Regions from separate parts of the Bacillus sp. Marseille-P3661 genome, predicted to be linked through region 1. Evidence: riboswitches for the same ligand, from Rfam matches in the RefSeq annotation. Region 1 holds a riboswitch; each other region holds the start of a gene.
What was found. Region 1 has a riboswitch for cyclic di-GMP ahead of C1724_RS03805 (type II secretion system protein). Riboswitches for the same ligand answer to the same signal wherever they lie in the genome.

Region 1 (8,425 bases):
CAGAGCACTTCCATCGTATAGTACTCTTGGGTTTGATGCGGTTGTTAAACCTGCGAAATTTGACTTAGCTTTTACGAATACTATCCCTTCAGATGTAAAATTAATATTCGAGTTAATTGATTCAAGTTTTATTGTAGCTATTGAAGGGATTTCAACAGGTGAGAAATATGAGGTTATTCTTAGTAATCATCAAACTTTCAAACCTAAAACTGTGCTACAATATACTGCTACGTTAGAATATGGTCAGTCAAGAACCTTAAATGAGGGAAGAGATGGCGAGCAAGTTGAAGTTTATCGTAATAAGCTTGATCAAAATGGAGCATTACTCGAATCTAATTTGATTTCGGAGGATTACTATCCACCAGTTCATTCAATTGTACAAGTACCGCTGACTGGTGAAATGCTCCCAGGGAATATAGATGATATGCAAGAGAATACAAATATCATAAATGATGAGCAAGATTTATATGAACAACCAGAGCCTTCACTGGATAATCAACAAATACCACCTTTTCCGAAACAAGGAGAGCAACCTGAACCTAGTTCTCCAGATCAGGATGATAAAAAAATGTGGGGTTCACCTGATGAAATTCAAAAAGGCTCCTAATTTTAATGTACTTGCTTATTAAAATGTTTGATATCATAATAAGGTAGTAATTATATGGCGAATCCGCTGCAAGGATTCGCTTTTTATATATATTTTGTTAATAAAGAAGGTGTGAGGATGCTACAACTAATCGCTACTATAATCGGAGCATCAATAGTACTTGTTATATTACTGTTTTTACCGATAAAAGTGACGAAACAGAACTTACTTATGATTGTCGGGGTTTCTTTGTTTGTTGCATTATTATTTAACCTTATGACAAGTATTTATAGTATTTCATTAGCTGCTATTACAATGATTGTGTTGTTAGTATTACTGACTATTCTATTTGGAAATTATATATTAGAGCTTGATCAACCTGAGGTTGAAGACATAATCGAAACAAATCACAACCAAACGATAGATAAAGAATTGGTCAACGATATAGATATATCTTCAATAAATCAAAGTAGGATCGATGATTACATAAATTCATTGACAAAGGCAGAATCGGACAAAGTAATTGCAGTTAATGAGGATGTTCAAAAGTCATCATCCATACAGGAGGAAACAGAACGAACAGTAGCTGATTCTATAGTGGATGAGGACAAAATGCATTTAGACAGTACACAATTATCAGAATGGATCCCTGCACAAGAAGAATTTGAAAAAGAAGATAGCATAATGGTAGAAAAAGACAATGCGATGTCTAATTCTGACTTAGTAGATTTGAGTTTATTAACAAAACAAGAAAACGAAATCGAAAAGAGCAATGAAGATATTCCGGATAGTAAGCTGAAACCTGAATCGAAATCTATACTAGACGAGGAAATGGAGAACGATATAATTGAAGAACAAGAAACAAGTTCTAGCTTTTATAATTCAGTTATTAATATAGATATAGACGAAAATATGGAATCTCTTTTTGAAGATTATAATCAAAAAATTGTTAATGCCGAGGTTATTGAACTGCCTATAAACATCGAAAATAATGAAATGAATGATAATCAAGTAGCTGAAAGTGATGATAATGAACTTCTCGACGAAATAGTAACTGAGGAGCACCTTATTAATGAAAGTGAAGTCAACAAATACCCTAAGCAAGATTTGGCGGTTGAATATCTATTACATGATATCGAAATACAACCAGAGCCTGATGTAGAAGAATTGCCAGCAAAGGTAAATCCTAGTCAATACGAAAAATTACTTACTGATCTGGGCGACATCGACAAACAAGAGGATTTAGAAACAGATACTATTAAAGATTTACATACAAAATCTGAAACAAAGGCAGATGTAATAAACGAAAAAACAGAGTTAAAAGCAGGTGAGAAAGTCGAATTAAACGAAGAGAACAGGGACATTATTAACAAACGTAAGGCATTGTTTAAGCAACTTGAAGATGATTTATTTTAATCCTTTTGATAGGGAGGGCTTTTGGTGTCAACGAAAAGAAAGCGGCTCGGCGATTTATTAGTTGAAGCGGGAATTATTTCAGACGAACAATTACAAGATACATTGAAAACGAAAAAGAATGGACAAAAGCTTGGCGATGCCCTAGTGGATAAAGGATATATTACCGAGCATCAGCTAATCGAAGTGTTAGAATTCCAATTAGGTATTCCACACATTAGTTTATATCGCTATCCAATTGATTCTAGCTTAATGAATCTTGTTTCTAAAGATTTAGCACGTCGTAAGTTATTAATTCCACTTCGTAAGGAAGGAAATCAACTATTTGTTGCTATGAATGACCCGATGGATTATTATGCCATTGACGATTTGCGGATGGCAACGGGATTTCAAATCTCTCCAGCGATTGCGACCAAAGATGATATCCTCCAAGCAATTAATAAACATTATAACATCCAAGCGACTAAAGATGATATAAAGATTGGTGAAGGTGGAGCTGGTGGAGATGTCGATGATTCGACTATCAATCTTGTAAACCAAATCCTTCTTCATGGCATCCAGCTTAAGGCCAGCGATATTCATATTGATCCACACGAAACAACGGTGGCTATTCGGTACCGGGTCGATGGTGTGTTAAAAACTGAGCGAACACTATCTAAAAATATACAGGCGCAGCTAATTGCGCGGATTAAGATTATGGCCAATTTAAATATTACCGAATCAAGGTTGCCACAGGATGGTCGAATAAAAGTTAACTTAAGCATGACACCGATTGATCTGCGAATTTCAACGCTGCCTACAGTATATGGAGAAAAAGTTGTGATCCGGATTTTGGATTTAGGCAGTGTTCTTAATAAGCTATCTGAACTAGGATTTAATAAAATCAACTACAAGCGCTTTATAAAACTGATTGAGCAACCATCAGGGATTATTCTAATTACAGGACCAACCGGCTCTGGGAAATCTTCAACTTTATATGCAGCTTTAAATTATTTAAATTCAGATGAAGTGAACATCATTACAGTTGAAGATCCAGTGGAATATCAAATTGAGGGTATTAATCAAGTTCAGGTCAACGCTAATGTTGGTTTAACGTTTGCAGCAGGCTTACGTTCTATATTACGTCAAGATCCTAATATCATTATGGTTGGAGAAATTCGCGATACGGAAACAGCAGAAATTGCGATTAGAGCGTCTTTGACAGGGCATCTAGTCTTAAGCACACTACATACAAATAGCGCGATTGCAACGATTCCGCGCTTAATTGATATGGATGTTGAGCCCTATTTAGTAGTTTCGTCCCTATCGGGAATTGTTGCGCAACGGTTATTAAGAAAAGTTTGTACAGACTGCAAAGAACCCTATGCACCTACGGAAATGGAAAAACAAATGTTCAATAAAAGAGGGCTGTATGTAGAAAAACTATATCGCGGTCGTGGCTGTGGTAGCTGTAGAGATACAGGATATCGTGGCCGTATGGCGATTCAAGAAGTGCTTGTTATTGATGACGAAATCCGTGGTTTAATGATGAACAATGCTCCGATTTCAAAAATTCGTGACCATGCTATGCAAGCTGGAATGATTTTTTTACTTGATGATGGATTATTAAAAGCAAAACAAGGGTTGACCACGACTGAGGAAGTATTGCGTGTAGCTGTAGAGGATTAAAGGAGGGTGAGGGGAATGAAAGAACGATTAGATCAATTGCTTCGAGCAGCATTTGAGCTAGGTGCCTCAGATGTTCATATAACAGTTGGTGTACCACCTGTGTTTCGAATTCATGGTGAATTAAAACAATATGGAAAAGATATTATTAAACCAGCTGATAGTGAAGGTATGGCTCAATCAATTATTTCAGATAGTCAATGGCAGCAATTTAAAGATAAAGGCGAGCTTGACTTCTCATATGGTCTTCAGGGCGTATCTCGTTTTCGTGTAAACACATACCATCAAAGAGGCTGCATAAGCATGGCGATCCGGACGGTTCCGACGCAAATTCCAACGCTTGAGCAATTACAAATGCCGGAAGTTCTAAAGGACATTGCCAAAAAGCCCCAAGGTCTGTTACTAGTGACTGGCCCAACTGGTAGTGGTAAGTCAACCACATTGGCAGCTATGATTGATTATATGAACAAAAACATGCGCAGACATATCATCACGCTAGAAGATCCAATTGAATATTTACATAAGCACCGCTATTGTATTATTGATCAAAGGGAAGTAGGTTTTGACACGCAAAATTTTGCAAATGGATTACGTGCATGTTTGCGGCAAGATCCAGATGTGATTTTAGTAGGGGAAATGCGAGACTTAGAAACGATTTCAACAGCTATTACGGCAGCAGAAACAGGGCATTTAGTGCTAGGAACCTTACATACAACGAGTGCACCAGCAACTATTGATCGAATTATTGATGTATTTCCGCCTAATCAGCATGCCCAAGTGCGCATCCAACTAGCATCAGTATTGGCCGCAATTATTTCACAGCGCCTTTTCCAAACTGCAGACAAAAAAGGGCGGAAAGCAGCTACTGAAATATTAGTGAATACAGCAGCTATTAAAAATTTAATTCGCAATGAAAAAATTCATCAAATACCGAGCGTCATGCAAACTAGCAAAGCAGCCGGAATGCATACTTTGGAGATGTCAATTAAAGATCTAGTAGAACACAAATATATTACTAAAGAAATGGCCGCTCCTTATTTGCAGGAAGGAGCTTTATAGAATGGCTTACTTTCGCTACAAAGGTCGCAATAAAACAGGAAAAGTAGTTCAAGGGCGAATCAAAGGCGATTCGCAAAAGGAGACAGTTCAACAGCTCCGTGAACAAGGAATAGCGGTAACTTCAATTGAGGAACTAACTAGCATTTTATATAAAGAAATTAAATTATTTGAAGGTCGTGTAAAATTACAGGATTTTGTCATTTATATTCGCCAGTTTTCAACTTTATTAAAAGCAGGGATTTCTGTTGTTGATGCAACAAATATACTATCACAGCAAACAAACAGCAAAGTCTTAAATGCAGCTTTAGTAGATGTAGAAGAAGGTTTGCGCGCAGGTAATCCCTTTTCAGATGTTGCTGAAAAGCATCGCAAAGTGTTTCCGTCGCTATTTATCAATATGATCCGGGCGGGAGAAGCAGGCGGTAATATGGATGAAATTTTAGACCGTCTCGCTGTTTATTATGAAAAGCAGCATAATACGAGAGCCAAAGTTAAGTCAGCGATGGCCTATCCCATTGTTGTCGGGGGAATTGCCGCTGTTGTCGTCATATTTTTGTTAGCAGCAGTAGTGCCAACATTTGCTAGCATGTTTCAGTCATTTGGATCAGAGCTGCCGCTCATTACAAGACTTGTTGTGAATGCTGGGAATTACTTCAAATCCCTTTGGTGGGTTTTTATTTTATTGGTTGTTGCAGCTTACTTTGGATTTACCACATTGCAACGTAATCCAAAAACAAAATATTACATTGATTATGCACTTATAAAAATACCGATCTTCGGTAAACTACTACAAAAAGCAGCGTTAGCAAGGATGACACGAACAATGGCATCTTTATTTGCGACTTCTGTTCCTATTCTCCAATCTGTTGCCATTGTTGAAAGAATTGTTGGCAACGAAGTAGTCGTGAAAGTGCTTAAGGAATCAAGAAACGCGTTAGAAACAGGCCAATCAATGGTAGGTCCAATGGAAAAGCATTGGATATTCCCACCGCTTGTTACGCAAATGTTGGCTGTTGGCGAAAAAACAGGTTCTTTAGACGTGATGCTTGATAAGGTTGCTGATTTTTATGAAACAGAGGTTGATCATGCAACAGACCAAATTAAATCGCTAATTGAGCCGTTAATGATTGTATTTTTGTCTGTTGTCGTCGGTGGTATTGTAGCAGCAATTGCGATCCCAATGTTTTCCATTTTCGAGCAAATTCAATAGGCTTAACAAAAATTTCACATTAAAGAAATAAATTTCTATAGATAATCTAAACAATTCTTTATATAATAGATTTAGTTCGAAAGTATTATATTGGAAGCAATGAAGAATCGTTCGTAAATGGGCACTTGGACGATTTGGAGCTACTAGTGCAACCGGCCAGTTTTATTTATAGAGATAAATATTATTGGCCTTTTTATTTTCCCAAAAATACACCACAGATTTTCAAATAAATTGGCTATAAAAAGAGAAAATAGCCAAAACAAACAAATGATGGAATAGGAGAGAAGAAATGATTAAAAAAATGAAACAGCTGCTTAAGAATAACAAAGGTTTTACATTAGTTGAATTACTTGCAGTAATCGTTATTTTGGGAATTATTGCAGCGATTGCTGTGCCGAGTATTGGGAATATAATTGACAATAGTAAAAAGGATGCACATGTTGCTAATGCAAGACAACTAATTGAGGCAGCAAGATTGAAGGTTGCATCTGAAGGAATTAATATTACAACTACTGCCACAGAGTTACAAATGACTGATTTAGTTAGTCAGGGCTATCTAGAATCTGCTCCTAAAGATCCAACCGGTACAGGATCATATACTGCTGGGGAAGTTTATGTACAAAAAAATGCCACTGGAATTATAGAATATTCAGTATGGCTAGATGGAGCAAACCATGATATTGGATCGGATGGTACTGGTGTTAAAGCAGCTGATCTTGATCGCACTGATGTAACAGGATAAATTTGAATTGACCACCGCATCAACCCCGTTGATGCGGTTTTCCACATCTACACCAAAAGGAGGTTCCCACAACATGATTCTAAATATTTTTTCCCTTGATCCTAATCGCCAAAAATATCCCTTAACAGAAACATTTGCGGTGATTGCGATTATTGGAATTTCGTTTGTTGTGGGAAATATTTTATTAGCGCGTGCCATCGAAATTTCTGAAAAGCATTCCCATCTTTTCAACGTAGATGCGATCACTCGTGTAATGCCCATCTACCTTGTTAGAGAACAGCCTTCTTTTAGTAGGGATGATTACTATAATGAGCATTCTTTATACTATACAGATATTTCATTAACAACACTAATTCAATCGAACTATATTCAAGGTGGTTTGGATTCGGAATCTTTTGATTCGATAACATCGCTTGATCAAGTGTACGGTGATCACTCATACATAAGAGTAATTAAAGTTAAGGATCAGGTAATATATCAAATTTATTTAACAGCAGTTGATCAAAAACAAACTTCGATCATAAATACAATCACAAATCCAACGCTAGTAGGAGAAAAGTCTATACAAACAATGGTGCCGATTGATACACTTGATACGGAAGATGTTGTTCTACCCAAATATTAACTTGGAATGATACCTATGAATTTTATTTTACTTATCTATATAGGAATTGTTGGCCTTGTATTAGGATCATTTTATAATGTTGTTGGTTTGCGGGTGCCGCAAAAATTGTCGATCATCAAACCACGCTCTCATTGTCCAAACTGTCAACATGAACTAACAGCCACGGAGCTGATTCCTGTTTTTTCTTTTATATTACAAAAAGGAAAATGTAAAAGCTGCGGTATGAAAATTTCGTGGATATATCCAGTTTTTGAAATTATGACGAGTTGTTTATTTGTGTTGTCTGCGATTCTGATCGGTTGGACACCAGAGCTAATAGTTGCCCTGCTATTAATGTCCTTGCTAATGATCATTTTTATTTCTGACATTCATTATATGATCATTCCAGATAAAGTTCTGTTGTTTTTTGCTCCGTTATTTCTAATTGCTAGGATCATTATCCCGTTGGACCCGTGGTATAGTCCTTTTGTTGGCAGTGTGCTAGGATTCGGTTTATTGCTATTGATTGCGGTCATAAGTCGTGGCGGCATGGGCGGCGGCGATATAAAGCTATTTGCGGTGTTAGGCCTGGCGTTAGGCTGGCAAAATATTTTGCTAACTTTAATGTTCGCTAGCTTGTATGGGTCGATCGTCGGAGTATGCTTGCTGCTAAGTGGAAAAGTTAAACGTGGAGAGCCTGTACCATTCGGGCCTTTTATTGTGATGGGTGCGATAACAGCTTATTTTTTTGGACAACCTATTATTAAGTGGTATGCAGATTATATAAACGTATGATTCTTATTGGGGGTGAAAGTAGGCGGTGTTTACCAAGAAAAATCACAAAATACATATAGTCATTAAAGATCATGTCTTTCGTTTTATTGAATCTACACAAGCAAATCTTGAATCATTACAAACATATGGTGAACGCTATTTGCCGCCTGGTGTCATTCGTGAAGGGAAAATCATCGAACGAGAAACGCTAACCATGATACTTTCAGAAATAATAGATGAACTTAAACTGCGTGGCAGGAAAGTACAATTTTTTGTACCAGATGCATACGTAGTAATCCGGAAAATTCAGATCCCAGTTGATATTCCAGATGATGAAATAATGGGCTACTTGTTTTTAGAGCTAGGTGAAAG
Region 2 (8,425 bases), 320 kb from region 1:
AGCTAAAGAAGATGCTATTGCAGTTGCACATTCTATTATCAATAAAGTTGGTTATCCTTATGACATACATGGAAATAAACTACAAGTAACTACAAGTATAGGTATCAGTTTCTATCCTTATGACGGTTCGGACAAGGGAACATTAATGAAGAATGCTGATACCGCGATGTACACAGCTAAGAAAAATGGAAAAAATCAATATTGTGTTTTTCATGACATTAAGGGAGATCGAAAATAATGAAACAATTTGTGAAAAGAATAGGAAAAGATGTTTTGGCATTTTCAAGTTTATTTGATTTCATGAAAGACTTAATTATTTTAGTGGAAATTGACGGCGATTCCTATCGATATGTATATGTGAACCAATCAGCAGCCAGTGTTCTAAGTTACGATGGTGGCATTTACGGACAACGGATCGAGGATGTAGTACCTAAAGGTCGAGCAGAGCTATTAAAACAATACTTTAAAGAGGTTCAAACTACGAAAAAATCAGTAGAGTACATTGAATCCATCGAAACTAAAAATGGTACTTTTATTGGCGAAAGCTCTCTTGGCCCCATTATAACAGAGGATGGAGATTGTCAATATATCTTGGCTATTACTAGAGATGTAACTGAGAAGATGCAAAAAGAAATGGAACTGTTAGAAACTAAAAGAACGTTAGAAAAAGAGCATAAAAGGTTAACTTCCTTGGTAGAAAACAATGACGATGCTGTATTTGAATTAGACTTAATGGGAAATTTCACTAGCTCAAATGCCATCCTTACACAAATAACAGGTTATAGTGAACAGGATTTGATTGGCAGCTCCTTTGTTCCATTGATTGATAAAGAGTATTTAAACGATACACTTTCACACTTTGAACGAGCATTAGCTGGAATTAATGAAGAATACGAAACCTGTATTCAGAATAGCCACGGCGAGAAAATTTATTTATTGGTAACAAATATGCCGATTAATATTGATGGAATGCTTGACGGAATCTACGGAATTGCTAGAGATATTACCGAACGAAGAAGGATGGAACGACTTTTGGAGGAAAGTGAGCAACGGTATAAATCGTTATTTGAAAATCACCCTGATGCAATTTTTTCTTATGATTTGTATGGGAATTTCACTAGCGGAAATGCTGGTGTAGAACGTATTTCCGGATATTCTAGCGAAGAATTTTTAGGGAAATCTTTTATCCCAATGATGGTACCTGAGGATGTTGATAAGACGTTATACCATTTTAATAAAGCGATTCAAGATAAAAAAACGGAAAGCTATGAGGTGGCCTTACGACATAAAGCTGGACACCGGGTTGAACTGTTTGTGATGAGTATTCCCATAATTGTTAATGATGATGTAGTAGGTATATATGGACTCGCAAAAGACGTAACTGAAACAAAACAAGCACAAAAGGCTTTAATCGAGACAAAGGAAGAACTTGAAGTTTTTTGGAAGTATACAGTTGATCCTGTTTTTTTTATCAATACAAAAGGAGATATACTCAAAGTAAATCCTGCATTTGAAAAAACGTTTGGCTTTAGTGAAGATGAAATAGTTGTTCAAAAGTGTACTATCGTTCCAGTTAATCTAAAAATTGAACTATTAGAAATCAGCGAAAGAATTAGTAATGGAGAAATTATTAGTACTCATCAAACAAAACGTATAACAAAGCATGGGGAACTTCTAGATATTATTTCGTCTTATACACCAGTCCGAGATGAAAGTGGAAATATAATCGGAGCAACTGCTTTTTACAAAAATGTTACTGAACATAAAAGAGCAGAAAGAGAACTTATCAAGAGCCAAGAAAAATATAGACTCATTACTGACAATGCATTTGACATTATCAACATAATCAATCCAAATGGAATTATTGAATTTGTTTCTCCATCTAACGAAAAAATACTTGGTTATCCAACGGAAGACTGTATTGGAACTCCCTTTTTAACACATGTACATCCAGAAGACCTATCCCTTTTAGAAAGAGAATTTAGACGCCTTTTAGCTGGTGGAGAACCATGCCCGGTTGAATTCAGGGTTTGGCATAGGAATGGTCAGATGATCTGGATGGAAGCAAACACAACCCCTGTCATTGAAGATGGAGAGGTTAAACAATTAGTTACGATTGCTCGTGATATTACAGAGAGGAAAAAACTTAGGGATGAATTAGAGAAGGCTGCATTCTATGATTTCCTATCAGGTTTACCAAATCGTCGTACCTTCGATGATAGATTAGAAATGGCGATTCACCATGCAAATCGTTCGGGGCAAAAGGTTGCTGTCATGATGCTGGATGGGCGAAAGTTTAAGCAAATAAATGATACGTATGGACATGATGCAGGGGATGCTGTTATTAAAGAAATGGCAAGGCGACTGCAAAAATGCGTACGAAAAACAGATACTGTCGCCCGGTTAGGTGGGGACGAAATGGGTATTATTTTACCTGAACTGACTTCGGTAGAAACTGCTGAAGATATTGCGAGAAGAATCATAAAGGCATTTGAAGAAGCAATAGATTTTAATCATGTAAAAATTAATTTAGGGGCAGGTATTGGAATTTCTTTATATCCAGACCATTCAAATGACAAAAGGCAACTGGTAAAATTTGCTGATATGGCTTTATATGATGCAAAACAAGCTGAACATACTGAGTATAAAATATATAAATAGACTTTAAATCCTAGTAGGAAGTAATTCCTACTGGGAGAATCATTCTTACAACTAACAAATAGAAAATAAGAACTACTGGTGATATACAAACACTTGGTATTAGAAATAAAATAAAGATACAAAGTTAACGAGGAGACAGTGTAGTGTATATTGTCTAGGTCGATAGAAAGTCTACTAAGGTCTTGTTGTTCGACGAAAAACGACAACAAAATACAAAAAACCACTTCACCTTTCTATTATTTCATGTTAAAACTATATGTATAGTAATAATGTTATATTTACTTTTTAGGAAAAATGGTCAATATTCACTAATTGACGCAGTAGTCATTTGTCGATGAATTAATTAAAAAGCACTAATAAATGAATACGTACAACTGTTACCTACGATAATAGCAAACTCATTGAAAAATGGGGACGCAAAGCCATTGGATCTAAGGTCTATGTGACTATGATAGCCAGGTTACCGAAAAGGGTTCGATTTGTATCTGTTGAAATATTGCATAAAGTGATATCCCAACTATTCAAGTCCACCAACTTTTTGGTGGACTTTTTACTTTTCTAAAAATACTGAATATAAAGAACTTTAACTGAATAGGCGTTCTAGGCCAATCAGTTTGAAAGAAGATCATGAGTCGATAACACTCTGGGGAGATGACATACAATGCTCTATTTATCACGAAGAATTGACTTTTCAGCGATGCATAGTTACCGAATTACCGAATGGTCTGAAGAAAAAAATAAAGAGGTTTTCGGTTTGTGTAGTAATGCTAGTGGTCACGGTCATGATTATAAATTGGAGGTCACTGTAAAAGGTAAGTTGAATTCAAGAACTGGAATAGTTGTTAACACCGTTGACATTAAAAATTTGGTCGGTGGTCTAGTTGAAAGAGAACTCGATGGAAAGTTTCTAAATAAAGAACATCCGTATTTCAAAAGGAATATTCCAACTACAGAAAACATTATCACTTATTTATGGAATGCTATTGCTCCCCAATTAGAGCACTGTGAATTGCATAAACTGCGGTTACATGAAAATCCTTATTTGTATTCAGAAAAGGGAGATGAAACTATGGTTAGCTTGACTAGAAAATTCCACTTCAGTGCAGCACATCGTCTACACAGTGATCAGCTTTCAGTTGAGGAAAATATTAAATTATTTGGAAAGTGCAACAATCCAAATGGTCATGGACATAACTACTATCTTGAGGTTTGCATTAGTGGTGTGTTAGATCCAATTACAGGAATGCTCATTGACTTATCTCATTTAGATGAAGTGGTTGAAACAGTTGTACTTAATAAATTTGACCATAAACACTTAAACTTGGATACTGACGAATTTAGAGATCTAAATCCTACTTCAGAGGTTGTTGCAAAGGTGATTTATGAAATGTTGGCTCCCCATTTACCTAAACTTCATAAGATTGGATTGTGGGAAACGGACAAAAATTATTTTGAATATTATGGATCGGATGTGAACTAATAATGATGATAGATATGACGCAATTGAAAGATCAAGTGGTTGTTATTACAGGAGCAAGTCGCGGAATCGGAAGAGCAACTGCTGAGCTTTTGTATAACTATGGCGCAAAGTTGGTTCTAGGATCTAGAAATATTGAAGACTTAGAGAAAGCTTTTCCAAGTGAAGATGCTTTAGTCCTTCGTGTTGATGTAAGCGATGAAGAGTCAGTAAAACAATTCCTAGATCGTAGTGTTGACCATTTTGGTCGTGTAGATGTTCTCATTAATGCAGCAGGCTTCGGTGTTTTTGATAGTGTGCTAGATTCTGAAACAAAAGATTTTGACAATATGATTGCAGTAAACTTACGCGGTACCTATTTAACTTGTAAATATTTTGGAAGACATATGCGAGAGCATCAATGCGGTCAAATCTTAAATCTGGTATCAATTGCTGGAACAGTAGCATTAGCAGGGAATGGTGGCTACACAGCTTCTAAGTTCGGGGTACGTGGTTTGACAAAAGTTTTACAAGCTGAATTAAGAAGGGAAGGAATTCGGATTACATCAGTCTTACCAGGCGCTGTGAATAGTTCGTTTTGGAATGAAATTGAACCTAAGCCAGATGTCTCAAATATGATTCCGGTTCAATCGATTGCAGAACATATATTATTTCTATTGTGCCAACCCAAACAATCTGTTGTTGATGAAATCACGATAATGCCTCCTGCCGGCATTCTATAAAAAGAAAGGGTTTGGGAGAAAGACATGAAACGATTGTTCTCAAAGTTTTTTGAAGAACCAAATAAAAACGATGAATTAATCCCAGCCATTACTCTTCCGCAACTCGCTGAACTTAATTCCTTTAAAGAAGTGCAAAAAAGAGCACTAATAGGCTGGATAGTTTATCGTATGGCAGAGGTGTCTGAGTTAAACAGCGAACAAAGAAACGCATTGTTTTACCAAGCTTTTACGATAACTTCTTTCGAAGATATTATGGATGAAACAACCCGAAATTTGTTCCATGTAGCAAGCCTAGCGGTGGAATGGTTACAAAGCAATGCTCTAATTGAAGAAGAAATGAAGGGATTAAATTTATCAAAATTGCATAATGATGCACTATCCCGAGTGTTAAGTGAGGTTCATTCAGAAACTATACTTAATAGAAATGAAATAGATGAGTCGAAAAAGGTATGGGAAGTCTATAGAGATGTAATCTATGCCGCGACACAAGGTGGATTCTTATTAATTGAGAAGGATAAGGTTGAACACTATATGCAAGGTGAACTTCTTTGTGAGACCTTGATTCAAGAAAGAGCAGATATTCCTAAAGCTAGAAATCTAGCAAAAAGTGCATTTGAAGTAGCAGGATTAAAAGTTTCCAAGATGATGAGTTATAACTTAATTGTTTCAGAAGCGGTAACGAATATTTTAAAGCATGCTGAACATGGAAAGATGTTCATTTATAAGGATCAAGACGTTTTTCGGGTAATAGTTGAGGATAAGGGACCAGGCTTTTCGCTTAAACTCCTGCCAAAGACTACACTTATGGCAGGCTTTTCTACAAAAGAGTCATTAGGACAGGGGTTTACATTGATGATGAAAATTGTCAATCAGGTCGTGTTAGAAACCTCATCAAATGGGTCGACGTTAATTTTAATACTAGATAGAGCAGGTGATGAAAGAAATGATAATGATAGAGTCTAATCCAAAAAGTACAATTCAAAAGACATTAGTAACAGCTCGGCTCATTGAAGGTTTTTGGGATAGATGGATTGCACACGGAGTAGATCAACAAGTTGCTTGTCAAGCAAAATACGCTATTGAAGATCTAAATGATTGGATCAATTATTTTAGCAGTGTTGCTGAAGAACATAAAATGAATGCTATTAATTATGAAGAAAAGGGATTAACTGAAAAAGCGGAACTTCAATATCAGTTTTCCGGATTGTATTATAACCTAGTTCAATGGATTTTTCCTGAACGGTTTGAGGAAAAACTAAACTGGTATAAGCAATCCCTTCGGATGTTTGCAAAGGCTGACAAAATATCTAAGATATCCTGTCATAAAGAAAGTATCCATATTGGTGGCCGCGAGTGTGCTGGAAGAGTACGGATACCAAGAAACTCAAAAGGAAGTATCATCATCATTAACCCTATTGATTCGAGTAAAGAGGAATTATTTACGTATGAAAAACATTTTCTTAATTTAGGCTTTGCTACTGTAAGTTTTGATGGTCCTGGACAAGGAGAAACATTTACTTTAAATGGATTAAAGGCCTCGACGGACAGGTGGAATTTATTTATTGATAGCATAATAGCATTTACTCAACAAAGATTACCCCAAAACCCTATCTTTTTATTTGGTACAAGCTCTGGCGCTAGCTGGGCAATTAAGGCTAGTCAACATCCAGATGTAAGAAAGGCAGTGGCTGTTAGTCCACCAGTTAGCAATGATCCTATCGTACTACCAAATTATTTCGCAGAACGATTGAAGTCAATCTTAGAGCATGGTCCAAATATTGTTCCTACTATCGATGAACTAATAACTAGTAAACCTACTCTGCTATTTCATGGAAATAACGATGTTATGGTTAAAAATGATGATATTTATCAACTATATAATAAATTGCCTTATGGTAAAAAATTGATTGAATATGAGAACGAAACACATTGTTGTAATGGAAAGCTTGAAGAAATTCGTGAGTTTTCTGCACAATGGTTTAGTAAATAACAGGAGGATAAAATGACATTTGAACATTTTAGACAGATAATCTCTGATACTAGTCATGTTCCAATCGAATTAATTAAAGAGGACTCTTCTTTCAGGGATCATTTAGGAATTGATTCTTTACAAATGGTTAATTTGTTGATTGAGATTTCGGAGAAAGTGGGAACTGGTTTAGAAAAACTAATCGGATTGGATGATTTATCAACGGTTGGTAAACTCTATGACTCTCTTACGAAAGGAATTGAATATGAATAGTCTATTTAATAAGTTTTTAAATCCCTCCTATCATGACAAATTAACTTTAAGTACATTTTCAGGAGATTATACCGGTGGAGATATCGCTAATCATACTGAAAAGATCATCTCATTTATAAATAAACAGTTAGATATTGAAAATAAAAGAATTGTAGTCCTTATGCCAAATTTGTTTACGTATTTTTCAACAGTTTTGGCAGTGAACAAGCTTGGCGGGATCGTGATCCCATTAAGTATGCAGTATCGAAAAGATGATTTTTTATCCGTTTTGTCATTTGTTGATCCGCATGCGGTTATTACGAGCCCTGATTATCAAGATGGTTTTTTTTCTAAAATGATCTATGAGTGGTCACATTCAATGAATAAGGAGACAACAGTTTTTTATTTAGATGAAGAAGAAAAATGTTGGGAATATTATCAAACTACTGGAGTTGCCCGACCGAATGAAACGGAAGATGTAGAAATCATGTTTTTCACGACAGGAAGCACAGGTTTACCTAAAGGATTAGTTTCACACTGTACAGAAGTTGAAAACTTTGCGAATACTTATATCGAAATTAAGGGATTATCTGAGAAAGATAGCTTGTTTTTAAATCCACCGCCAACATCATTAATAGGAATTGGAGCTTTTATTGCTGCCCTAAAAACAGGTGCAAGAATTGCTTTTCCTGAACAATTTGATATTCCAAAAATGGTTAAGTTAATCGAGCATACTACGTCAAATACAATCGATAGTACGCCATCGATCTTTAAAGCATTGTATAGTTTTGGCAAACACATTGATTCAGAAGTTTTTAGAAACATTGAGGTATGTACGCTTTCAGGTGAAATGATTAACGAAGGCTATATTGATCACTTTGAATTGATGAAGGAATGTATGTTTGTAGGCGTGTATGGCTTAAGTGAAGTTGGAGGTGTGCTAACTTGTAACCTTCGAGAATCTCTAGAATGGAGGATTGTAAATGGTGTTAGCACGAAATTTCGTGAAGAACAAGGAATGAAAGAGCTAGCAGTTAAAACCCCTGTTATGTTTAGAGGCTATTATAGGCAGCCAGAATTAACGAGGGAGATCCTTGATGATGAGCAATGGTTTTATACAGGTGACTTAGTGGAAGTCAGCGATAATGGTACGATCAAAATCATCGGTCGAAAAAAAGACTTAATCAAAAAAGGTGGTCAACAAGTTGTACCTAGTGAAGTCGAAAAGGTTATTTCTACTCATGATAAAGTAAAGCAGGTTGCAGTTATCGGTGCTCCACACCCTGTGTTTGGTGAACAAGTTGTTGCCTTTATAGTGCCAAACGGTATTTTGAATGTCCAAGA
Region 3 (8,425 bases), 310 kb from region 1:
GCAATGGTGGATCAAATTAACGGTAAAAGAATTTCTGGTGAAGTAGCTGCCAATTCAAGTTATGTTGGGGATAATATAGGTATTTTATATACAGCACAGTCAGGATCGCATGGGGATGAACCAGCCTATTTCAAATATGCATATTATCATATACCAGGAACAGATTTTCTGATCAGCCCGTTTATTGAAGCTAGTGAGATTCATAACTTTATCGAAAAAGTTGGACCAGAGTCTTGGATAAGTAAAGTATTGGATGAAAATGAATATGCAAAGGAAATTGCTGTACTAGATCCTAGGGTATATGCTGATCCATCATTAGCAGAGAAATTGTATCCACCATTAAAGAAAGTGGTCAACGGGGCCTATGAATTAGTAAATGATAAAGATAATGAAATACTTATAGATATGGCTACTAATCCGACAGAGTATTCTTATCTTGATACTACAAATGAAGGGGAATTTCATAAAGTATTTCTTCCATTAAATGAAGATTACGTTATTTATATAGCTTTAGATTATAAAAAAATGAGCACGCCATTGTATAACATTTCTCTAATCGTACTTGTGTTTAGTTTTGCATCGTTAGTTGCTTTATTTATGATAACTACTCGTTTCTTTAGCAAAATTTATGCGAATATAGCAAAAATAATAGATCAAATAAAGGCCCTTGAAAAAGGAGATTTTACATCACTAAGCTATATTAACGATGGTGGAGAGTTAAGTGATTTATCTAAAACAGCAAACAAAATGACAGAGACATTAAACAGAGTAATTGGTGAAACTCGTGATCAAGCAAATGAAACAGAGCGACTTGCTTACATGCTAGAGTCTTCTGCAGACAATTCTGTTGAAAAAGTATACACGATGTCGATGGAGACAACGATTGCATCAAGAGAATCTTTAGCCGAAATAGAAGAATTTCTAAATCAAGTGGAGGATACGTTAAAACCCATTGATAACAATAAGGCACAAGAAGTACTCAGTCGAATTGACAATATGCGTCAATTGTCTAAAGATCGTTCAAAGATTACAACCGACATGACCATTACCTTAGCTGATCTACTTAAATCTTTACAGGGCCAGTCAGAATCTTTATCAAAGATTTCGAAGAAGTTACTTAAGAATATGGAACAATTTATTTTGAAGTAATCTAGAAAGTCAGAAAAGAGGAAACGTGATGAATTCTGATATTGTCAAAATCACAAAAGAATTAGATAAAGGAGTCTGTACCCTGTTTATCAGCGGGGTACTTGATTACTCAACGATGGAAACTTTTATTTCGGAAGTCCAATCGATTGAAGATGGCATAAAAAAGGTAATCGTAAATTTTTCAAAATTAGAATTTATTGATTCGACTGGAATTGGTGCCATTATTAACTTAGTACATGAGGCGAACGCAAAACAGTTTGGAGTAGAATTGGACGGAATCACTCCGGAAATAGAAATGTTATTTGAAACAATTGGTGTTTTTCAAATTATGGAATCGATCCAAAAGGTGGGTGAATAGATTGTTTAGACAAGAATTATCTTTAGTAAATAACCAACCAAATGGAGAGATGAATAAAACATTGGAACGAGAAATTAAATTAGCTCGTAATATTCAGATGAAACTGTTGAATGGTAATCAGCCAACAATAGAACACAGTGAGGTTAGTGGGATTTCGATACCTGCACGATTAATCGGTGGTGATTACTATGATTTCTATCTTCTTCCGAACGGTAAGCTGCGCATTGTTATCGGTGATGTAATGGGAAAAGGGATTCCAGCTGCAATGTTAATGATTTTAACGAGGGGTGCTTTCCGCAGTGCATCGGAAAGTACAAAAGGACCGGGTGAAACATTAGAAGCTATGAATAGAGCAATGTATTCAGATCTTCGTACACTTGGTTCTTTCGTCACAGTTCTGTGTGCAGATTGGGATCCAGAAGAAAGTATTCTTACCTATGCGAGTGCAGGACATAATTTACCTTTAGTAGTACACTCACATGAGAAACTTATAGAGCTTCCAAAAATAAAAGGAATCATGATAGGTGGGTTACCGCAATCCTCCTATCAAGAAAACTCAATCAAATTAGATGAAAAAGATTTAGTATTTTTTTATACAGACGGCATAACTGAAGCGCAAAATACTGTTGGAGAAATGTATCGTATTGACCGTTTAAGAGATATCCTTCGGAAGAACTATTCTTTAGATGTGAAAGAAATTGAAGAGTCTATAACGAATTCGATCGAACAATTTACAGAATATGCGCCACAAAAAGATGATATAACAATGGTTTTATTAAAAGTTAATCAAGATAAGACGAAGATTATCAGTTATAATTCCCCGGTACTTCATCCATAGGAGGGAATCATCATGCAAAATATAATCTCTAAGGGGAAAAGTGTAGAAGAAGCGATACAATTAGGATTAAACTTATTGGAAACTACAGCAAGAGAAGTTGATATAGAGGTTATTCAACAGGCAACAAGTGGCTTTATAGGAATTGGCAGAAAGGAAGCCATCGTAAAACTTTCTTTAGTTAAAACCATTGAAGAGCACGATTACCCATTAACTTTGCATGAAAATGATGAAAACAAGACACCGATGCTACTTGAGGAAATGGACTTTTTTTCATTTGATGAACCTATAGAAATAAAAGAACATGTAGAAGGTCATTCAAAAACAGATCAGAATATAAAGGAAACCGAGTTGGCAGGAAAAGTGTGGATCAAAGATAATCAACTCTTTGTAAAAGATTCACTTGATCATTTTCCTATTGTCAGAATTTCCAATGGTGTAAAACTTTATAAAAATAACAAACTAGTCAAAGAGACTTCTACTGTCATTACCGAGAAGGAACAGGTGGAAATTCAATTAGATGAGCCTTCAAAGAAGGAAACGAAGTGGAAGGTTACCATTGAAAATAATGGTTTAGCAGCTGTACTAGAGGTTGTGCCTGGTTACGAAGTTACTCGAAAATTAAAAGACGTAGAGCCATCCGACCATATCGAACTAACAGTCGAAGAGTTAAAAGAAATTATTAATACACTAGAATATAAAGATATAATTGAAGAGCTAAATAATCTTCAAATTAATTATGGAATCGATCATAGCGAGATCATAAAGGCAACTACAGCAACGGAACGAAGTAAATTTGTAATTGCAAAAGGACGGAATATTCAGCCGGGGAGTAATGGCTGGAATGAATTAAAAGTTGAAATAAATCCAAGAAATGGCCTTGTTGAGGATAAATCAGGTAATGTTGATTTTAGAGAGACGAAATTAATTCCGATTGTTGAGAAAGGAAAAGTTCTTGCGATTATTCATCCACCTAGTCAGGGGATACCAGGAATTTCAGTTACAAATGCTGTACTTCCTGTAAAAGAGTGCTATCCGATTAAATTAGTTATTGGAAAAGGTGTTGTTGAACTAGATGGCAGACTGATAGCCTCTGAATCTGGTCGGCCAATTATTGAACAAAGAGGACAGCTAGTTAAAGCAATGATTGTTCCGAAACTAGTTCACCGGGAAAACGTGAATTTAGCCTCTGGTAATATTCGGTTTATTGGAGATATAGAAATTATTGGTGAAGTAGAAGATAACATGCAAATTGAAGCCGGTGGAGATATTTTTGTTCACAAATCAGTGAGTAAGTCTATCTTAACGACTTCAAACTCGATCGTAGTAAAAGGTAACGTTATTGGCTCTGAATTATCTGCAGGGAAAAACAATATGCTAATCGCAGAATTAGGACATTTGTTAGGTGTTATATATGGTCAATTAGAAATGATGATTGTTTCCATAAATCAATTAATCCATTCACCAGCTTTTAAATCAAATGATTTTAAAATTAATGGATTGCAACCTATTATTACGATTTTATTGGAGACAAGGTTCAAGAATTTTTTATCGTATATAAAAAAGTATCAAAAGGTAATTGAGGATGGCAAAAAGTACTTGGAGGACGAAAATTGGTTACAGGTAGCTAATGCCAACAAACAAATATTTCTAACACTTTCAAGTCAAGTTATTAATTTAGATCAGTTAATAAACTTGGCACAGAAAATGAAAGAATTACATGAGTTTAGTAAAATACCAGTAGAGCCAGATGCCTATATTACAATAACTGATGCGATTAATAGCAGTCTATACTGTAGCGGAGATATTAGTATTATTGGAAAAGGCTGTATAAATACAAGAGTACATGCAGGTGGTCAATTAAGAGTAACTGGTGCAGTACGTGGTGGGGTTGTCTATGGACGACATGGGGTAACCCTTTATGAAACAGGTTCGATGAGCGGTACTAAGACAGTTGTTTCTGTACCGCATGATCAAAGAATTCACATCACTAAAGCGTTAGAAGGTACAGTGCTCTTAATAGGTAACGTAAGGTATGTACTTACTAACGACAAAACGAACATCATTGCAAGCTTAAATCAACATGAACAAATTATTGTGAATGAATATTAAGGACTGGGGATGGATCTATGCTTAAATTTATGACATTAGAAAAAGATAACTACCTACAGGTTTATTTAGATGGAGAATTAGATATAGAGGGAACGGAAATTATTAAAGAAGAATTAATACCGATGCTGCTAAAGGTAAAAGCGGTAGATGTGAGTCTTGAAAAAGTACCTCTAATTGATTCTACCGGTATAGGTTTATTAATTGATCTCGTAAAGACTTTAAGAGAAAATCAATCAGAAATTACAATTTCAAATGTTAGTGAAGATATCTTTGAAATTTTTGAGATTATTCAACTTCCTGAAATACTAGGAGAAAAGGTATTTGTATAAATTAACAGTCTGATTTTTATTGTATTGTGTTAGACTTTGTATATAATTTATTAAGTCTAACACAATGAAATACTTAAAATAAATAGGGTTTCACGATAATAGCAAACTTTCCGAAAGGTAAGGACGCAAAGCCACGGGTCTAACGTAAAAAAAATTACTATGGTAGCCGGGTTGCCGAAAAAACTGGTATAAATAGATACCTTTTTTTGGGTATCTATTTTTTGTACTTTAAGAAAGTATATTTTTTTTAAGGATTAAAGTATAAGAAAAGACATCGTAATTTGCCATTTTGGCCAAATTACGTGTTTTTCTAGTTTATTGGGCTTCGCTTTTGCATAAACTTGTCAAGGTAAAGGGCAGGATTTAGGTACTTGCGCATTTTTATCGGACCCTTTGAAAAGTAAGGAGGGAAGGTCACACTGTTATAACGTAGGTAATATACCTAAAAAGTGACGGTGGACGGTAAAATGACAAGAGGAAGAAAGAAACAATATCAACATTTAGAGGAAGAGTGGATTCGTTTATATAATGATGAGGGGCTGAACTTCTCAGAAATTGCAGAGCAATACAATGTACAAGTTGAGACAATATCTAAGTATATTAAGGATAAGGTCAGTAAGAGCAGTAAATCCCCATTTAAAGGTATTGTAGATGGATGGATGAATGAATACCGTTTGGAAGGAAGAAGCTTTGCTGAAATTGCTAGAAAATATGGAGTCAGCGAGTCAACAGTCAGAACGAATATTAACAAAGAATTAAACCCAATTATCAATGATTTAAAATGGACATGGATTTCCTTGTATAAAAAAGGACATTCTCTAAATAGTATTGCTGAGATATACAATCTACATCCGAAAATAATACTGAAGACAATCAATCCTGAATTAAATATAGCTGACCAAAATCAGCGAAATACTTATGAACACCTTCAAAAAATATGGATAGAACAATATGAATCAGGTCTTTCGTTTGAAAGCATTGCTAAGAAATATCATGTCAGTTCCAATACGGTCTATAAAAATATCAGTGAAAAAGTGAAATTACGTCGTAAACAAACAAAGACAGATCGGATAAAAGTAATGATTCCAACCTGGCGAAGGCTTTATCAAGAAAAAGGGCACACGCTGCAAGAGATCGCACAACAATTTGATGTCGCCCCGTCTACAATTTTTAAATATATAAAAGAACACAAATAAGTAAGGAACTGATGGAAAAGTTGGTAAGTCCTTTATGGGCTATCAACTTTTTTTGTTTAATACAGTGTAAAGATTATGTAAATTTATTATATAACTCTTGGAAAACATAATTTTATATGTTATATTCAATATCGCATTCCGATATTGAGTTCCGATATCAAATTGTATGAAGGTGATGACTTGGAAGATAAAGTATTACGTAAGCTTTTTCTGGGATTTATTCATATCCATATATTACACCATGCAAGTGAACATCCGATTTTTGGTGTTTGGATGGTCGAGGAACTAAAGGAACATGGATATAATATAAGCTCTGGAACTCTTTACCCTATTCTTCATTCTATGGAATCAGATGGTCTTTTATTAAAAGAAGAAAGAAATGTTGAAGGGAAAATAAGAAAGTATTATACGACCACTGAAAAGGGGAAGGCTGTTCTAATCGAAGCAAGGAAGAAAGCTTATGAATTATTTAAAGAAATAAAAGAATAGATAAGAAGGTGGATGAATCATGAATAATAATGGTAAGAAACAAGGAATTAATTCTTTATTAGAGATCCTTTTAGTTTCTACTAGGCTTGGCTTAACCTCGTTTGGAGGGCCAATTGCACATCTTGGCTATTTCCATGAGGAATATATTAGAAGAAGAAAGTGGATGGATGAAAAAAGCTATGCAGATTTAGTTGCTTTATGTCAGTTTCTTCCTGGACCTGCTAGTAGTCAAGTTGGAATTGGGATTGGGGTTATGCGAGCTGGAGTCTTAGGCGGGCTGGTATCTTTTCTTGGTTTTACACTTCCGTCGGTCATTGCGTTGATTGTATTTGCTCTTATTCTTCAAGGTTTTGATGTGAGCGATGCTGGCTGGATACATGGTTTAAAAATAGTTGCTGTAGCAGTAGTGGCACATGCGATACTTGGAATGGCGCAAAAACTTACGCCTGATTTAAAAAGAAAGGCATTAGCTTTATTCGCATTAGTAACAACACTCTTATGGCAAACAGCGTTCACACAGGTCGGGGTAATATTGATTTCTGCTTTTATCGGTTATTTATTATATAAACAACACGAAGAGAATGATGGCTCAAGAATAAACTTTCCAATATCGCGCCGTTTCGCGGTGGGATGTTTAATCTTATTTTTTGGTTTATTATTTCTATTGCCTATTTTAAGGGAAATGACATCTTTAAGCTGGATCGCCATGTTTGATAGCTTTTATCGCTCAGGTTCGCTAGTGTTTGGCGGGGGGCATGTTGTATTACCATTGCTTGAACGTGAATTTGTACCAACAGGTTGGCTAAGCGAAGAAGCATTTTTAGCGGGTTATGGTGCCGCGCAGGCTGTTCCAGGTCCTTTATTTACGTTTGCTGCCTATTTAGGTGCAGTTATGAATGGCTGGCAGGGTGGATTAATTGCAACAGTGGCTATTTTTTTACCAGCATTCTTACTCGTTTTAGGAACATTGCCTTTTTGGGATTCTTTACGCAGTAATCCTAAAATAAAAGGAGCTTTAATGGGCGTAAATGCTGCAGTGGTTGGAATATTAATCTCTGCCTTTTACCAACCGATTTGGACCAGTTCAATTTTAGCACCTATTGATTTTGCCTTTGCTGCTATATTATTTAGTATGCTTGTGTTTTGGAAATTACCGCCTTGGATCATTGTGGTTGTAGGGGCATTAGGTGGCTCGCTTATGGCCTTAGTGTCATAAACAATTAAGAAGATACTTTCGATGTAAATATACAATAAAGAGTGCAATATGTTTTTAACGGGTTTACTTGTGAGGTGCAAAACGGTAAATCGCAGACCGAATCAAATAGCAAATCACATAAACTTCACAGTAAAAAGGATTAGAGATGCAATATCTCTAAGCCCTTTTTACTTTTCATTTTTCCCCGAAACCACCCGTAAGTTGTCCAATTTCATTAGATGCCAAAGCGAGTTTGATATATAAGCGGAGAAATTTCGCTTAATTAGGAAATAGTACTGAAAATAGCTTGAATAGACGGAAAGATTCCGCCTATTTACTCGAAAAACGTAAAAATGGGTACCTTTGCTTTGCTTAATCGGAAAATCTCCGCTTATATAGCCCAAACCAAGCTCTATCCTGCTGTTTAACCGAAAAATCTCCGCTTATTATTAATAACTCTGGTTACTGAATTATAATCTACATACTAAATCGCAAAATCAAGCACCCTCCAATAATTATTTCATACCCTGTGATTTACTATGTGAGTTAGGAGACGATAAGTTATTAAAATTCGCCAAAATGTTTATAAATCAATAAAAAACGCACTGTGAATTATAAAGTGAATTCAAGTGCGCTTTCCTATGTGTTTTCAATGTTTGCACCTCTGAAGTAAACCTGTTAAATATGTTTTGCGCTCTTTATTTTTATTAAAATAATTTTGTACGTACTTGTACTGCCGCAGCGCCTAGCCCTTAGGGGCTG
Region 4 (8,425 bases), 770 kb from region 1:
TGGAATGGTTCCGACAACTCTTATTCTTGGTGGATTGCTCTATGTGGGCATACTGTTAATAGTAGTCATTTATTTTTTTATAAAGTTTTTAAAAAAGTTCTAGTATAGAATTTCAATATGAATTTTTGATGTTGGTTCCCGCCCCCGGTAAGTTAGTATACCCGGGAGCTGGAACCTTTTTAATTCACTGATGTTTTCCCTTTATTTATTATTCTAATCATTGCAATAATACTTCTGCATATTAATAGTTTTAACATTAGACTTATGAAAGAGTGATACCAAGTCCAGCCTTTTTTCCATGTAATGAGCTTGGTTTTTTTGGCGGCAATAGTCTCTAGGATTGTTTGCGGTATTACAAAAGGGAAAAGCTTTAAAAAAATCCCTGCAGGATTACTGTTTAGTGTCCATTGATTATAATAAAGTAACATTAAAGGATAATGTACAAAATCAAAAGGGAGGTGAATTTTAAATCTTGGAAAAGGTTTCTTTCGGTATTTTAAATAACCTTTTGAAACTAGATATGTATCTGAAAAGAAATTACCAAGAATACTAACAAGGTATACAATAATCCAATCTTTAAATGATCGTTTTACGATAGCAAAAGGCAATAAAACTATTCCGGTTATAGTAGCAAAAATTAATAAGTAATAGGAGAATCCTTTTTTTCTCAAATTTTACACCTCCAATTATAATATTGTTATAATGAAGTATTTCTATGTATGAAACATTCATGTGTGGGTCAGAGGGACAGGTTCATTGACCGTCGTATAACGTAGGGTGGGGAACCTACTACTGAGCACCAACCCTGATATCACTATGGGTATTTTTAATGTGGGACACTGGACCTGTCCCTCTGGTTCGTTCAAGTCAAAGGCAAGTATGCAAAATTAAATCAACGCAACTAACAATTGTTTTTACTAATCCTTGTGAAATATACAATTAGAGGGAGTATTATGTTAAATTTTTTAAATCGATTTGATCAAGTTTTTTACTATTCACCTATTGGTATGGCTTTAGTTTCATTAGAGGGACATTGGATTAAAGTGAACCCAACTTTATCTAAGATTACAGGCTATACGGAAGAAGAACTTCTATCCATTACGTTTCAAGACATTACATATCCAGATGATATAGAAGTAGATATCAATCAAGTTCAGGAACTGATTGAAGAAAAAAAAGAGTCGTATGAAATGGAAAAAAGATATATTCACAAAAATGGAAACATTGTATGGGTGTTGCTTTCAGTTTCGATTGTTCGAGAAGGAGATAAATCCTTATATCTTATAGCTCAAGTCCAAGATATAACGGAACGAAAGCGATTGGAACTTAATTTAATCGAAAGTGAAGAAAGGTTCCGCAACCTCTTAACCTATTCACCTGATCCTATCATGGTACATGATGGAGATAATATCATGTACGCTAATAAATCTGCTGCTGACCTTGTAGGTACAACAGAAGAAGAAATACAAGGGACATCTATTCGGGAATTTATTGAACCAACAAGGTTAGATGAGGCATCTGACCTAACACAAGAAATTTTGCTTCATAACAAACCACTTCTTGATTTTGATGTAAAGTTTAGGAGCAAAAATGGGAAAATTATAGATGTGGTTCTTTCTGCAATTCCTATTACTTATATGGGGAAAAGTGCGATTTTAGTTAGTTATCGAGATATCACAGAGCGAAAGAAAATGGAACGAGCCTTGAAAGAAAGTGAAGATCGTTATCGACGCTTAGTAGAGAATTCACCGTTAGGGATATTGGTACATCAGAAAGGTATTATCCAATATGTCAACTCAACAGCGTTACAATTATTAAGGATTGAAAAATCAAAAGAAATTATTGGTAAACACATCCATAATATCATCCATCCGGATTATAGAATGATTGTATCAAAACGAATTGAAAATATAGAAAATAATGGTCAGTTTACTCCATCAAAATACGAAAAGTTTGTTCGCTTTGATGGTCAGGAGATAGATGTTGATGTGAATAGAATACCAATTCAGTTGAATGGAGAATCGGCTATCCAAGTAGTGTTTTGGGATGTTACTGAAAAAAAGAAAGAAGAGGATCTAATTCGATATCGAGCCTATCATGATCCGTTGACTGATTTACCAAACCGGCTTAAATTCCAACTAGACCTAGAAGAAGAGATTAACAAAGATACAACTTTTACAATTATGTATTTAGATCTGCATGGACTAAAGACAGTGAATGATTCCTATGGTCATCAAGCTGGTGATGTTGCCCTAATAAAAGTTACAGCCCGATTAACTGGAGTTCTGGGTTCGAATGGTCTCGTATATCGTTTAGGTGGAGATGAATTTGTCATCGTTCTTTTTGGACAAAAAAGTGAAGAAGAAATAAGGGAAATAGCAAACAGTATTGCTGAAGTCATCAAACAGCCCATTTCTATAACAAATATCCTTGTACAAATTACTACCAGTATTGGAGTTGTCTATTATCCTGATCATGGAGTAGATATGGATTTGCTCCTTCGTCATGCAGACATCGCAATGTACCATGCTAAGAAAACCAATACACTTTTTAAGATCTATGATAAATGATCATGGGTCAGAGGTGGGTCATGGGTCAGAGGGACAGGTTCATTGACCTTCTTAAAATGTAGAGCGGGTAACCTATCCTTGTGCATCACCCCTACGGGTATTTTTAATGTGGGACACTGGACCTGTCCCTCTGGTTTCGCAATACTATGGTGCACTATTTGAGGTGATAAGTTTGAAGATAAGAAAAGCAAGTAAAGAAGATGTAAAAGCTGTAGCAAGAGTCTATGTTGATGGCTGGAAAACTACTTATCGTGGTTTAGTACCAGAAGATTATTTGAATGGATTATCGTATGAAGAATCAGAACAAAAATGGCTTTATTTTTTAAACACTGAAAATGACCCCTTTATATATATTGCAATTAGTGATGGAGGAAATGTTGTAGGTTTTGCAGCGGGGAAAAGTATTGACGATGAACTCTATGATGGAGAATTATACGCCCTTTATCTATTAAAGGAATGTAGAGGACTGGGTGTAGGAAGACAATTGTTTTCAGCTGTTGCAAAGCATTTTAAAGAAAATTGCATTAATTCTGTATTGGTGTGGGTAATGGAACAAAATAAATCTGGTCTGGGTTTTTATGAACGTATGGGTGGGAAGGAATATCTTCGCAGAAAAAGTGAGTTTGGTGGAGTGGCAGTTGATGATGTTGCTTATGGTTGGAAAGATGTTTCTGTTTTATTCAACGGGTAGAACGAACATACCGTTTTATGCCCGGATTATGGCAGTCGCGGATACTTTTGATGCTATGACATCACAAAGAATTTATAGAAATACCACTAATATGGAGTAGGCTGTGATTCAAATAAAAGATGGGAAAAAAAGTCAGTTTGATCCTGAGATAGCAGATGCTTTCTTAGTGTTAGTCAATAAGGATAAGCTAGCAGTTCAGCGATTGGTATGTGATTATAGGCAAGTTGAAGTTAGGTTTTAATGAATGATGGACGGTAATAATTAGAAAGGAACGTTTTAAGAATAGTATTTACCAGAAGTAGGGTCTTATTACTTTTACTAGTATTGGAAAGAATTTGTGTTACTTTTTTTTGAAGTGGGACACTGTATGAGTTGACCCCCTGGTTCCTGTAATAAAAAAATACATGTTTATATGGGAAAATGATAATCTGTCAATTAGAATAGATAAAATTGTTAAGACCACTACATTAGAAGCCAATAGTAGTGGGTTAATGGCATCATATGTAACGGTTCATTTAAATGAAGCTGAATTAGAACAACTGATAAATGCGTTGAATGAAGCAAAAGGAAATTTAAAGGCTTAACTAAGCCTGTTAAAAGAATGCTTATTTATGTACTAAACCGTCCCTCTGTTCTGCTAAAAGACAGGATTGGTCAAGAAAATATTTAATAAATGTAAAGAAAATTACTGGAAACAGAGATGGTGATTGGATTGCAATGGAGTAAGACGAAAACAATATTAGAAAATTTTTTATGTGATAAATTAAAAGGACGTATTAAGATCTATGCAACGGTATATCGGAATTTCCATGATGGTCCAAGTAGGGTATGGATTACATTCGAAAAAAAAAGAAATACTAAGTGTTTCTGATGTTACATATGCAATAGCGCATGTGAAACTATATCAAAAGATGAAAGAGAAAAAGAACCTTAAAGGAATTCCTTATGATGATGATGTGGAGGTAATGTTTGCTTCTGAAGAACGACAACAACTAATAAAGTCCTCATCTGACGCTGAAGAAATCATGATAAATCAAAACATTTTTGAAAGTTATTTTCTTTATGCAGCCTTTATGGAATATGCTACTTTGTCTATTGATGAAGCGATGAATTCAGAAAATATTATTATTAAAGCTTATTCAATGTTAGATAGAAGGTTAGGTAAAAGAAGATTAGAAAAATTAGAATTGACCCAAGAAACACATCCTTTGATTGCGGACTTTTACAAGATAAGATGCGATGTTGAAGGATTAATGAGTGGTTCAGAGGGACAGGTCCATTGACGTCTTAAGAAGTAGGGCGGGTAAACCAGTCACTATATACCTCTTTTTATACCATTATTGGTATTTTTAGAGTGGGACACTGTACCTGTCCCTCTGGTTTTTTGGTAAAAAATAATACTATTCAGTTCCCTGTTTTTCTTATATATTATATTCAAATAGTGATGAGCGAATATGTGAGTTAGTTCGTTCCTCATTTGAAAAAGGCAAATCTATCGAAAGGTAGAGACTGCAAAGTTACAGATCTACGGTGAAAACACTATGATGGCTGGGCTACCAAATGAAGAATGGCGAAAAGACTCAAGTTTAATAGAGTTAATTCGAGATTCTTCCTTTACAAAAAACTGTGCTGGAGGGATTTTTTTTATGTTAAAAAATTACTTTTTATTCAATAAAAACGTTCGCAATGTACTTGCTACTAGTATGGTTGCGACAGCTTTCGCGTTCTCTTTAGGAACTATACAGGCTTTTGCGGAAGAAAATGAGCAACCAACTGAAACACAAGTAGAAGAAAGTGTACAACAAGATCAAATAGATGCAACAACTCAAGAATCAACAACAGACGTAGTTGTAGATGAAGTAACAGAATCTGAACTAGCAGATGAGACAACAGTACCTGAGATTGAAGAAGAAGTGACAGAAGATGATACTTCAGAGGAGTCACAAACAATAGAACAATCTGAAGAAGATACTTCTTCACTTTTACCTGGTGACTTTTTCTATTTTGCTAAAAAACTAATGGAAAATGTGCAATTGGCTTTAACATTTGATGGAGTAAAAGAGGCAGAATTGCTAGCTGCATTTGCAGAAGAGCGAATTAAAGAAGCAGAATCCTTACTTGCTCAAGGTGAGGAAGAATTAGCTAATGAGATTCTTCAACAAGCCATTGAACAACAAGAATTGGCATTGGAAAAATACGAGCAATCTCAATCATCTGAAGAAGCAAAATCTGTTACTGAAGAACCAACAGAAACAGTAGAGGGCGATATTGCACAGGAACAAGCTCCTGTTGATTCAGTGCGTGCCGCACTTGAAGCTAAATTCGCTGCTAACTTAGTTGCCTTACAGACTGTATTAGATAAAGTAGAAAATCCGAAGGCAAAAGAGGCTTTAGCGAAAAATATTGTAAAAGCACAAGAAAAATTTGAAGAGAAGGTAAATAAAAAATTAGCCAAGTTAGAAGAAAAAGAATTAAAGGCAGATACGAAACGTGCAAAACTTGAGACTAAGTTAGCATCAGGTGAACTAAATGAAGAAGAATACAACGAAGAACTAGTTGAACTAAATGAAGAGTTAGCAGAAGAAAAGGCTGAAGTCATGGAAGAAATTAATGAAGAGACCGATGAAGTTGTGGAAGGTGCTCTTAAAAAAGCAAAAAATGTAGATAAAGCTAAAAAAGAAGTACGTAACGAGGACAAAGAAAACGTGTCTGACCGTGAAGACGATGCACGTAAAAAGGCAGAAGAAAAACGTGAGGCTGTAAAAAAGGAAGAAGAAGCAAAGAAAAAAGCAGAAGAAAAGCAACTTGAAGAAACTAAAAAAGCCGAAGATCGTAAGCGTGAAGAAGTGAAGAAACAAGAGGAAAAACAACGCGTGGAAGCCCAAAAACGGGCTGAAAAAGAACGTGAAGAGGCTAGAAAACAAGAAGAGAAAGCAAGAGAAGCGGCAAAAAAAGCAGAAGAAAAACAACGTGTGGTTGCGAAAAAACAAGAAGAAGCAGCGAACAAAGCAGACGAGCGTAAACGTGAAGAAGTAAAGAAACAAGAAGAGCGTTAATATGAAAATGTTAAAATTCAACGTGAAGAAATAAAGTGATGATGAATAATTTCGACAGAGAGTAGGTGGTTAGATGCCTACTCTTTTGTTATGTGAATGACGAATTAAATGTGTGCAAGAAATAAAGATACAGATCCCCTTATTGGCGACTTATTTTTGTTATTCAACTAAATGGCTGCTCAGTAAAATAAGGGCATATCGAATAGGACTTTATAAATGGGGGATATTAACTATTAATTTGAATTAGGGGTGGCCTAAATGGAAACAATTAAGCCAATTAAAATTGGGTCGAATAAGATTAGTATGAATGAAAAACTAACATCAGCTGAGGTTGGAAAACTTTGGGCAACATATATGGGAAATAGTATGTCAAATTGTATTTTAAGCTATTACCTACAACATGTTGAGGATAAAGAAATTAAAACCTTATTAGAAAATGCATATAAATTAACTAAGGAACTCATGCAAACCATTAAAGGAATTTTTGAAAAAGAAGATTTTCCTGTTCCAAGAGGTTTTAATGAAGAGGATGTCAATTTAGGTGCACCAAGATTATTTGAGGATGAATATTACGTACATTATTTAAAATATGCTGCAAAAGCAGGTATGAGTATCTATAGCGTAGGTTTGCCGCTTGTTTATAGAAAGGATGTCAAAGAGTTCCTTACTTATTGTATGAAGTCTGTTATGGATTTAATGGAACAGATTAAAGAGCTTCTAATGAATAAAGGACTAGTCATTAAGCCGCCTATTATCCCAATTCCAGAAAATGTTGAATTCGTTCATAAGGATTTTTTAAACGGTTATTTTGGACATGTTCGCCCTTTGCATGCACTAGAAATTGCTCATTTTTACGATAATATAGAAAATAATGTTACAAGTAAAGCACTAATTATGGCATTTACTCAAGTTGTGAAAGATGAACAGATTCGGCAATTGTTTGAAAAAGGTAGAGACATGACAAGCAAAAATATTGAACTGTATATGAAAATACTACATAACGAAAACTTGCCATCGCCATCTTTTGTTGATGATTTAGTTACTACATCAACATTTTCACCGTTTTCAGATAAGTTAATGTTATTTCATAAGATGGATATGTTTTCGATGAAAATACGAGCTTTCGGGAATTCAGTAGCTGTGAATGGAAGGCATGACATTGGACTACTTTACTCTAAATCGTTAGTGAAAATTTCCGCATTTGTCGAAAGTGCAGCAAAAATTATGATTGAGAAGGGTTGGATGGAACAACCCCCAAAAGCTGCTGACAGGGGGAAATTAGCATCATCTTAATATCGATTTCTTAAGTTCAAGCTATAAAAGCTAATTAAAAAAAGTATGTATTCTTATAATTGAGGCAGAGTTAAACCAGGAGTTGCAACATTGGCAGCTCCTTTTTCTTTGTTCAAGTATTAAAGAAGGATTTGATCGAAAACAGAAATACCTCTGTTGTGGAATGGTCCTGTCTTTGGTATTTTTAAAGTGGGACACTGTACCTGTCCCTCTGGCTCGCACATAGAAAATATCAAAGGAGACATAAAACAAATGAAAATCATAGTTACTAGTATATTCGTAGAAGACCAAGACAAGGCACTGAAGTTTTATTCAGACACGCTGGGATTTGTTAAAAAGCATGACGTTCCGGCCGGAGAATATAGGTGGATTACACTTGTTTCTCCAGATGAACAAAACGGTACCGAGCTTCTACTTGAACCGAACGCCCATCCAGCCGCCAAAGAATATCAAAAGAAGATATTTGCCGAGGGCATCCCAGCAACAATGTTTGGCGTTGAAGATATCCATAAAGAGTATAATCGATTAATGGAAAATGGCGTGAAGTTTACAATGGAGCCAACAAAAATGGGTGAAATCACAATAGCTGTTTTTGACGATACATGCGGCAACCTTATTCAGATAGCGCAGCAGTAACATTATTTGAGGTCACGAATACATACAGATGGACTAATTAGCAGAGGACATCGTGTTCTAAATTATGAGAGGTATTACTTTTGGATGGGGCGTGGCTTATGCCACGTTAACTATCCGACATATGCTCAATCTCCAATTACAACAAAGCACTAAATAAAGAGAGGTGCCTTCCAAATGGG

Region 2: it holds a riboswitch for cyclic di-GMP, as region 1 does, so the genes downstream of both, C1724_RS02340 (6-carboxytetrahydropterin synthase) here and C1724_RS03805 (type II secretion system protein) in region 1, are expected to answer to the same signal.
Region 3: it holds a riboswitch for cyclic di-GMP, as region 1 does, so the genes downstream of both, C1724_RS02395 (hypothetical protein) here and C1724_RS03805 (type II secretion system protein) in region 1, are expected to answer to the same signal.
Region 4: it holds a riboswitch for cyclic di-GMP, as region 1 does, so the genes downstream of both, C1724_RS25290 (DUF5667 domain-containing protein) here and C1724_RS03805 (type II secretion system protein) in region 1, are expected to answer to the same signal.

Annotation. Positions count from the first base shown of each region.
Region 1 covers NZ_LT965953.1:843,727-852,151, forward strand. The annotation lists gene C1724_RS03780 (VanW family protein) at 1-607, shown strand, start outside; gene C1724_RS03785 (hypothetical protein) at 725-2,002, shown strand; gene C1724_RS03790 (GspE/PulE family protein) at 2,027-3,667, shown strand; gene C1724_RS03795 (type IV pilus twitching motility protein PilT) at 3,683-4,723, shown strand; gene C1724_RS03800 (type II secretion system F family protein) at 4,725-5,933, shown strand; cyclic di-GMP riboswitch class II at 6,017-6,100, shown strand; gene C1724_RS03805 (type II secretion system protein) at 6,223-6,675, shown strand; gene C1724_RS03810 (hypothetical protein) at 6,749-7,300, shown strand; gene C1724_RS03815 (prepilin peptidase) at 7,316-8,074, shown strand; gene pilM (type IV pilus biogenesis protein PilM) at 8,100-8,425, shown strand, end outside.
Region 2 covers NZ_LT965953.1:520,577-529,001, forward strand. The annotation lists gene C1724_RS02330 (diguanylate cyclase domain-containing protein) at 1-238, shown strand, start outside; gene C1724_RS02335 (PAS domain S-box protein) at 238-2,661, shown strand; cyclic di-GMP riboswitch class I at 3,043-3,129, shown strand; gene C1724_RS02340 (6-carboxytetrahydropterin synthase) at 3,323-4,141, shown strand; gene C1724_RS02345 (SDR family oxidoreductase) at 4,144-4,860, shown strand; gene C1724_RS02350 (ATP-binding protein) at 4,885-5,823, shown strand; gene C1724_RS02355 (alpha/beta hydrolase) at 5,804-6,850, shown strand; gene C1724_RS02360 (acyl carrier protein) at 6,863-7,102, shown strand; gene C1724_RS02365 (class I adenylate-forming enzyme family protein) at 7,095-8,425, shown strand, end outside.
Region 3 covers NZ_LT965953.1:529,598-538,022, forward strand. The annotation lists gene C1724_RS02370 (methyl-accepting chemotaxis protein) at 1-1,149, shown strand, start outside; gene C1724_RS02375 (STAS domain-containing protein) at 1,178-1,507, shown strand; gene C1724_RS02380 (PP2C family protein-serine/threonine phosphatase) at 1,557-2,345, shown strand; gene C1724_RS02385 (FapA family protein) at 2,358-4,454, shown strand; gene C1724_RS02390 (STAS domain-containing protein) at 4,472-4,783, shown strand; cyclic di-GMP riboswitch class I at 4,874-4,962, shown strand; gene C1724_RS02395 (hypothetical protein) at 5,251-5,979, shown strand; gene C1724_RS02400 (PadR family transcriptional regulator) at 6,160-6,468, shown strand; gene C1724_RS02405 (chromate transporter) at 6,488-7,684, shown strand.
Region 4 covers NZ_LT965953.1:1,609,608-1,618,032, reverse strand. The annotation lists gene C1724_RS07525 (CBO0543 family protein) at 180-671, opposite strand; gene C1724_RS07520 (PAS domain S-box protein) at 954-2,570, shown strand; gene C1724_RS07515 (GNAT family N-acetyltransferase) at 2,734-3,261, shown strand; gene C1724_RS26360 (HD domain-containing phosphohydrolase) at 3,212-3,361, shown strand; gene C1724_RS07505 (hypothetical protein) at 3,666-3,845, shown strand; gene C1724_RS26505 (SF0329 family protein) at 3,962-4,132, shown strand; gene C1724_RS07500 (SF0329 family protein) at 4,071-4,544, shown strand; cyclic di-GMP riboswitch class I at 4,737-4,822, shown strand; gene C1724_RS25290 (DUF5667 domain-containing protein) at 4,908-6,317, shown strand; gene C1724_RS07495 (DUF3231 family protein) at 6,576-7,610, shown strand; gene C1724_RS07490 (VOC family protein) at 7,863-8,246, shown strand; gene C1724_RS07485 (SPL family radical SAM protein) at 8,421-8,425, shown strand, end outside.